Regions from separate parts of the Streptomyces sp. NPDC058371 genome, predicted to be linked through region 1. Evidence: riboswitches for the same ligand, from Rfam matches in the RefSeq annotation. Region 1 holds a riboswitch; the other holds the start of a gene.
What was found. A riboswitch is a leader RNA that binds a small molecule or an ion and turns the genes downstream of it on or off. The one in region 1 is predicted to bind cyclic di-AMP.

Region 1 (4,205 bases):
GGGACGCGTACTGGCGGCACGGCAGCGTGTGCGAGGACTACGGCGCGATCCGGGCGGCCGTCCTCGCGGTGGGCGGCTGGCACGACCCGTACCGGGACACGGTCCTGCGTCTGGTGGAGCACCTGCCGTCCGACCGGGTACGGGGACTGATCGGCCCCTGGTCCCACCAGTACCCGGACCGGGGGCTGCCGCCGGGCCCGGCGATCGGTTTCCTCCAGGAGACGCTGCGCTGGTGGGACCACTGGCTGAAGCCGGGGTCCGAGGGCGGAGCCGGGCCGACGGAGGACGGGGCGACGGAGGACGGGGCGACCGGGGACGCGGACGCCGAGGCGGGGGACACGGGGCAGGCAGGCGCCGGCACCGGTACCGACGCCGGCGGGGCCGGGGTCGGGGTCGGTACCGGGGAGCCCCGCGATGGTGTGACGACGGGAGACGGGACCCGTGCGGCCCGCGCCGACGCGATCACGGAAGACGGTGCCCGTGCGGGCGGCACCGGCGTGACCACGGAAGGCGAGACACCGGCCGCCCGCGCCGGCGTGATGGCCGAGCCGCTGCTGCGCTCGTACATCAGCGACTCGCATCCGCCGGCCACGGTGTACCCGACCCTGCCCGGCCGCTGGGTGGGCGACGACGCGTGGCCCTCCCCCGCGGTGACCCCGGTCGCGTACGCGCTGGAGGGCGCGCCCGTGCCGGTGCGCTCGCCGCAGCACACCGGCCTGGACGCCGGCCGCTTCTTCCCCTTCGGCAACGACGCCGACCTGCCGCCGGACCAGCGCGAGGAGGACGCGAAGTCGGCGTGCTTCGAGTTCGAGGTGCCGGCGGAGACCTGGGTGCTGGGGCGGCCGCGGGTCCGGCTGCGGCTGACCTCCGCGGCGCCGCGGGGGCAGGTGATCGCGCGGGTCTGCGACGTCTTCCCGGACGGGGCGTCGACGCTCGTCACGCGCGGCGTGCTGAACCTCTCCGCCCGCGAGGGCCGGGACCGGGCGGTGGAGTGGCCGCCCGGCGAGACCCAGGACGTGACCTTCGAGCTGAACGGCATCGGGCACGCCTTCCCGGCGGGGCACCGCATCCGGCTGGCCGTCTCGTCGGCGTACTGGCCGTGGATCTGGCCGCAGCCCGGCTCGGACGCCGGCTTCACCCTGCACCCGGAGGGCAGTCTGCTCGAACTGCCGGTGCGGGCAAGGGAGTCGGACCCGTCCATCACCTTCGAGGAGCCCGAGGAGTCCGCGCCGCTGGGCGTCGTCGTTCCGGCGACGCTGGACGAACCCCGCCCGGAGCGGCTGGTCGTCCGCGATGTGGCGAAGGGCGAACGGCGCCTCGAGGTGGACCCGCGCTACGGTGGCACGCGCGTCTACCCCGACGGCCTGGAGTTCACCGAGGACGCCCTGGAGACCTACACGATCGACGAGTCGGATCCCCTGTCGGCCCGTACCCGTTCGGAGTGGACCGTCCGCCTCCACCGCCCGGAGACGGGATGGGACGCGAGGGTCGAGACCCGCTCCGAAATCACCTGTGACGCAACGGACTTCATCACCTCGAACGAGGTGATCTGCAAGGACCGGGACGAGGTGGTCTTCCACCGGACGTGGGAGAGGAGAATCCCGCGCACGGCTGGGTAGGCACCGACACGGCGGGGACGGGGCGCGGAGGGGACGGGGCGCGGAGGGACATGGCGCGGACCGAGGAATTCCTGATGGGCCTGGACGCGGGGATGCTCGCGTACTTCCGGGAGATGGCCCAGGAGATGGTCACGCGCTTCGGGATCTCGCGGGCGGAGGCCGTGGCACGCATCAACGGGGCGTACGCGGAACGGGAGTTCGCGCCGTATCCCGACCTGATCTGCCACGAGCTCCCGGAGTACTGGGGCTACGGGCTGTACTTCAGGCCCAACGCGGGGCGGCTGCCGGACGACGACCCGGACACGGACCTCTCCGTGTGGGAGGTCCGGCCGGCTCCGGCGAGGGGCTCGGCCGCCTGGACCGTCGCGGAGTAATGCCCGAGTTGCCTGCATCGCCCCTTTGTTTGCGCTTGGTCGCGTGAAATGAGTCACGTCGAAATGGATCAAGCGCCCTGCCCCGCCGAGCGATTTCCCCTTTGCGAAAGGCAAGTTGAGTTTCGCGTTCCGGTCTAATCGGGCGATTTCCCCCGACGTCATGACGTGGCCAAGCGGGGTGCAACGGGAAATCCGGCCTTGTTCCCGACATGTGCTCTCGCATACGTTCGCGTCGATCCGAGCGGAACGCCGAATCCTGCCGCCGCCCGGAACACCCATCCACCCACGCACGGCAGGAGCGGGGGACCCAGGTAAGTCGCCGGTCCGGTCACACCGGAACGGCTCGGGGTTAAGTCGCATGTCGTCGTGCGACCGGGCACCTCCAGCCCGAACCCGACAGCTCACCTCGCAGGCGCCCGAGAGGAAATTCGTCATGGCCGCACGAGGCAAGCACCGTCGTCCCAGAACCTCCCCCCTCACCCGCGGGTTCGTCGCCGCCGGAACGGGCGGAGCCGCACTCGCGCTCCCCATCGTGGGAGCCGCAAGCGCCCACGCCGCCCAGCCGGCCCAGGCCACCACGCAGGCCGTCCAGGCCGCGAAGGCCTCGGTGCCGCAGGTCCAGCTGGTCACCTACCAGGTGGCCGCCGGCGACACCCTGTCCAAGATCGCGCGCGAGCACTCCACGAGCGGCGACTGGAAGAAGATCTACGACGCCAACCGCGCGGTCATCGGCAGCGACCCGTCGACGATCCGCCCGGGCCTCAAGCTGACCGTGGGCACCAAGACCGCCAAGGCGGCCGAGAAGTCCTCCACGGCCGCCAAGACGACGGCGACCTCCACGAAGTCGTACGCGAACAACCTGGACGGCTGGATCAAGGAAGCCCTGGACATCATGGCCCAAAAGGGCATTCCGGGCACATACGACGGTATCCACCGCAACGTCATCCGTGAGTCGTCGGGCAACCCGCTGGCCATCAACAACTGGGACTCCAACGCCGTGGCCGGTACGCCGTCCAAGGGGCTCCTCCAGGTCATCGCCCCGACGTTCGCCGCCTACCACGTGGCCGGCACGTCGATGGACCCCTACGACCCCGTCGCGAACATCACGGCCGCCTGCAACTACGCCGCCGACAAGTACGGCTCGATCGACAACGTCTTCGGCGCCTACTGAGCAGCCCTCGGGGCCTGCTGAGGACGTCTTCGCGACCCGGCGATAACGTCTTCGCGGCCCAGGGGAGAACGCCTTCGCGACCTGTGGAGGACGTCTTCGCGGCCTACGGAGCGGGAAACAGCCGTTCCAGGACCGCCGCGATGCCGTCCTCCTCGTTCGACAGGGTGATCTCGTCGGCGACGGCCCTGAGTTCGGGATGGGCGTTGGCCATGGCGACGCCGTGGGCGGCCCAGTCGAACATGGGGATGTCGTTGGGCATGTCGCCGAAGGCGATGGTCGCGGACGGCGGCAGACCCAGGTGGTCCGCGGCCAGGGCCAGACCCGTCGCCTTGGTCACGCCACATGGCTGGAGTTCGACGGTGCCGGGGCCCGACATGGTGACGGTCGCCAGCGAGCCGACCGTCATCCGGGCCGCGGACGCCAACTCGTCGTCGGTCAGGGTGGGATGGCGCAGCAGCACCTTGCTGATCGGCTCGGCCCAGAGGTCGTCACGCCGGCGCACCCGCACCGCGGGGAGCGTGGGGTGCGGCATCAGATAGCCGGGCTCGATGAGCGTGAGCCCGTCCACCCCGTCCTGGTCCACGGCCGCGTAGACCTGCCCGACCTCCGCCTCGATCTTGCCGAGCGCGGTCTCGGCCAGTTCCCGGTCCAGGGTCACCGACCAGAGCAGACGGCCGGCTCCGGCGTCGTACAACTGCGCGCCCTGGCCGCACACCGCGAGGCCCTCGCTGCCGAGTTCGTCGAGCAGCGGGCGCACCCTCGGCGTGGGGCGGCCCGTCACCACCAGGTGCCTCGCCCCCGCCGCGGCCACTCTCATCAGCACGGCCCGCGACCGGCCGGAGAGGGTGTCGTCGCCGCGCAGCAGCGTTCCGTCCAGGTCAGTGGCGATGAGTGAATATGCAGTCGGAGCGGCCATGATCCGAAGAATACGGATCGAACGTCTCAACGGCCCGGCGTGAACCGGACGACGTCCGGTATCCCGTCCGTCACGCCGTACCTCGCCGCGGCGGACCGAAAATGATCAACAAATGCCCCGTCGGG
Region 2 (4,205 bases), 220 kb from region 1:
CGACCAAGGCGAGCAGCCCCGGCCAGAGCACGGCAGCCAGCGCGAGCAGTGCCTCGGCGAGGCCCTGCCACCCGAGCGCCGAGAAACGCGCCCCCAGCACCGTGGTGGCCGCGACGGCCGTCAGCGCGGCCGGCGTCCCCGCCTCCGCCAGCCACCGCTCCCGTTCCCGTACGAGCCGTGCCAGGAAGTCCGCGGCCAGCGCCAGCCAGGCCGCGCAGGCCAGGACAAGAGCGATCCGGGACAGGGTCTCGTAACCGGTGAGATGCAGCCCGATCGAGAGGATGCCGGTCGCCATGACGGCGGCACCGGCGGCGGGCGGGCGCTGCGCCCACCAGGTGAGGAGCGGGGAGGCGCCTGGCATGCGGCCGATGCTAGGGAGCTGCGCGTCTTGCGCACGCGGGGCGCGCAGGGCGCGAGCGCGCGGAGCGCGAAAACCGCCCGCACGCCCGCGTGCCTACTTCCCCGCACGCCCGCACGCCCTCTTCCCCGCACGCCCGGTCGACTGGTCTCGCGCGGCTCTCTCGCCTCGCGCGCCCCCCGGTTGCGTACCCCCCGAGGTGCGCGCGCCCAGCGTGCAGGCCGCTCAAGCCGGCGCGTGCAGTCAGAAACGCGCCCCCTGGGGCGTCACGGCCTCACGGCGTCTCGCTTCCCGGCCTCACGGCTCACGCTTCCCGGCCTCACGGCGTCTCGCTTTACGGCCTCACGCTTCCCGGCCTCACGCCGGCCGCACCACGCTGTGGATCGGCATCGTGTCGCCCGCGTAGTAGATCGACTCCTCGCGGACGTACGTGCCGGGCTTGGGGGCGTGGATCATCATGCCGTTGCCTATGTAGAGGCCGACGTGGCTGATGTCGTCGTAGAAGAAGACGAGATCACCGGGCCTGATGTCGGAGACGGGGACCGTGGTGCCCGCCTTGACCTGGTCCCAGGTGGTGCGCGGGAGCGTGACGCCGGCGGCCCTCCAGGCGGCCAGGGTGAGGCCGGAGCAGTCGTACGAGTCCGGGCCGGTCGCGCCCCAGACGTACGGCTTGCTGACCTGGGCGCGGGCGAAGGCGATGGCCTTGTTGGCCTTCGTCGCGTAGGCGGCGTCGTCGGCTGAGGTCCCGGAGCCGGCCGAGCCGATGCCCTGCTGGGTGGCCTCCTGCCGGCGCTGCTTCTGCTCGGCGGCCTGCTTGCGGGCCAGCTCCTCGGCCTTGCGCTTGGCCTCTGCCCGCTTCCTCTCCTCGATCGCCGCGAGCCGCGTCTTCTCCTCGGCGGTCAGCTTCGACAGCATTTCGCGGGCGTCGGCGAGCTTCTGCTGGACCTGCGCCTTGGTCGACTTCAGCGTGGTCTGCGACGTGGACAGTGCCTGGAGGCTCTCGGAGGCCTCCTGGCGCTTCTTCGTCGTCGCGGCCTGCTCGGTGGCGTAGTCGTCGACGGCCTGCTTCTGGCGGCTGGTCAGCCGGCTCATCAGCTGGGTCTGGTCGAAGTAGTCCTGCGGGTTGTCGGCCAGCAGGAGACTCGCGGTGTCGGGGGCGGCGGCCCCGGTGCGGTACTGGGCCGCGGCGAACGTGCCCAGCTCATCCCGCGCGGAGTTGAGCTTCTCGGTGCGCTGGGCCACGTCGTCCAGGAGGGTGTCGACGCGCTTGCGCTGCCTGGAGGTCTTCTCCTTGGCCCCGTTGTACTTCTCGGTGGCGGCCTCGGCCTGGTGGTAGAGGTCGTTGACCTTCTTCTCGACCTCTTCGAGGCTGGGCTTGGGGTCGGCCGACGGCGCGGCGTTCGCCGTCTGCGAGAGAAGGGCTACGGAGGTGAGGGCCGCCGTGGCGAGGCCCGGGGTCCGTATGCCCGCTACGCGCGTACCCGTAGGAGGCCATTTGCGATGCGACGCCAAGAGAGGCGACTCCTTCCATCGTCCGCTTACCGAGTTAGCTGTCGGGTTCGGGCGGACGGTTCGGAAGGGTTGCCCTACGGTCCTTGCCCGACAAGGCGGTTGGACCGATTCACCCCGGGATCGTTGGGTCCCCGGCTCCGGCTGCCGCGGGGGCGCACCGGACTCAGCGGAGGCCGCGCCGGCCCGGCGATGTTCGCCGGTGAGGGTCGGGCGGCCTGACCGGCACGTTAGCCAACTCGTGTGACTTCTGTGAAGGTTGATGGGCGATATGCCCGATACATTTTCGTGACCTTCGCCATGGTCGCCGGACGGTCCGGTCAATCCGGAGGGGTCTGGGGCGAGTTGTCCGGGGTGAGGGGTTCCGCTTGCTGTGCGCCGCCGGGTGGTCGACCGCCGCTCGGCCTCGCGTGGGCGACCATTCGATTCCACTTACTGTGCGGAGTCGATAAGTTACGGATGGCAAGGGTGGGCTGGGAGGCCTCGGAAGAGGCTCGGACGCGCCGGGACGAGGCCGGGACGAGGCCGGGATGAAACCGAGCTGCCCACCACCCCGCCCCGCTCCGGGAAAGCCGGCCGGATTTCCGGGGTGGCCGCGGGTTGTCAGTAGGGCGGCCTAGACTCGGAGAGCGATGAGCAGCCTCTTTGACGACAGCTTCCTGGCGGACCTCAAGCCCTCTGCGGCCCACGAGGAAGAGCCCCCGCCGCCGCCCGAGGACGGGACGGCCGAGCCGCTTCCGGACGACCTGTTCGGCGGCCGTTTCGACGTGCCGCAGAGCCGAGGGGGGTCCCCCCGATCGAGCGAAGCAGAGAGCGCGGGAGGGTATTACCGCGACGGCGCCCCACGCCCCCCGGTCGACCCGGCCACGCTCCTGGACGGGCTGAACGAGAACCAGCGCGCGGCCGTGGTGCACGCCGGCTCCCCGCTGCTCATCGTGGCCGGCGCCGGCTCCGGCAAGACGCGCGTGCTCACGCACCGGATCGCGTACCTGCTGGGCGAGCGCCATGTCCACCCCGGCCAGATCCTCGCGATCACGTTCACGAACAAGGCCGCGGGCGAGATGAAGGAGCGAGTCGAGCACCTCGTCGGCCCGCGGGCGAACGCGATGTGGGTGATGACCTTCCACAGCGCCTGCGTCCGCATTCTGCGCCGCGAGAGCAAGAGGCTCGGCTTCACCTCCTCCTTCTCGATCTACGACGCGGCCGACTCCAAGCGCCTGATGGCCCTGGTCTGCCGCGATCTGGACCTCGACCCCAAGCGCTTCCCGCCGAAGTCCTTCAGCGCCAAGATCTCGAATCTGAAGAACGAGCTGATCGACGAGGAGGACTTCGCGGCGCAGGCCGCGGACGGCTTCGAGAAGACGCTCGCCCAGGCGTACGCGATGTACCAGTCCCGGCTGCGCGAGGCGAACGCCCTCGACTTCGACGACCTGATCATGACGACGGTCAATCTGCTCCGCGCCTTCCCGGACGTCGCCGAGCACTACCGCCGCCGCTTCCGCCACGTACTGGTCGACGAGTACCAGGACACGAACCACGCGCAGTACGCGCTGGTCCGCGAGCTGGTCGGCCCCTCGGGTGGCGAGCGACCCGAGGACGTGCCGCCCGGCGAGGAGGACCTCGGACCCGCCGAGCTGTGCGTGGTGGGTGACGCCGACCAGTCGATCTACGCCTTCCGTGGCGCGACCATCCGCAACATCCTCCAGTTCGAGGAGGACTACCCGGACGCGACGACGATCCTCCTGGAGCAGAACTACCGCTCCACGCAGACGATCCTCAGCGCCGCGAACGCGGTCATCGAGCGCAACGAGAGCCGCCGCCCCAAGAACCTGTGGACCAACGCGGGCGCGGGCGCGCGGATCACTGGCTACGTCGCCGACACGGAGCACGACGAGGCGCAGTTCGTCGCCGAGGAAATAGACCGTCTCACCGACGCGGGCGACGCCAAGGCCGGCGACGTAGCGGTCTTCTACCGTACGAACGCCCAGTCCCGTGTCTTCGAAGAGATCTTCATCCGCGTCGGCCTGCCGTACAAGGTCGTCGGCGGCGTCCGCTTCTACGAGCGCAAGGAGGTCCGGGACGTCCTCGCGTATCTGCGCGTGCTGTCGAACCCGGAGGACACGGTCCCGCTGCGCCGCATCCTGAACGTGCCCAAGCGCGGCATCGGCGACCGCGCCGAGGCCATGATCGACGCGCTCTCGCAGCGCGAGAAGGTCAGCTTCCCGCAGGCGCTGCGCCGCGTCGACGAGGCGTACGGGATGGCGTCCCGCTCGACGAACGCCGTGAAGCGGTTCAACACCCTGATGGAGGACCTGCGGACGATCGTGGAGTCCGGCGC

Region 2: another riboswitch for cyclic di-AMP. It lies ahead of ACFWM2_RS23075 (NlpC/P60 family protein); the one in region 1 lies ahead of ACFWM2_RS22020 (transglycosylase SLT domain-containing protein).

The regions. Positions count from the first base shown of each region.
Region 1 covers NZ_JBHXJC010000007.1:146,982-151,186, reverse strand. The annotation lists gene ACFWM2_RS22030 (CocE/NonD family hydrolase) at 1-1,619, shown strand, start outside; gene ACFWM2_RS22025 (hypothetical protein) at 1,670-1,993, shown strand; cyclic di-AMP (ydaO/yuaA leader) riboswitch at 2,264-2,423, shown strand; gene ACFWM2_RS22020 (transglycosylase SLT domain-containing protein) at 2,427-3,164, shown strand; gene ACFWM2_RS22015 (HAD family hydrolase) at 3,268-4,080, opposite strand.
Region 2 covers NZ_JBHXJC010000007.1:369,695-373,899, forward strand. The annotation lists gene ACFWM2_RS23070 (tellurite resistance/C4-dicarboxylate transporter family protein) at 1-361, opposite strand, end outside; gene ACFWM2_RS23075 (NlpC/P60 family protein) at 716-1,870, opposite strand; cyclic di-AMP (ydaO/yuaA leader) riboswitch at 1,878-2,049, opposite strand; gene pcrA (DNA helicase PcrA) at 2,500-4,205, shown strand, end outside.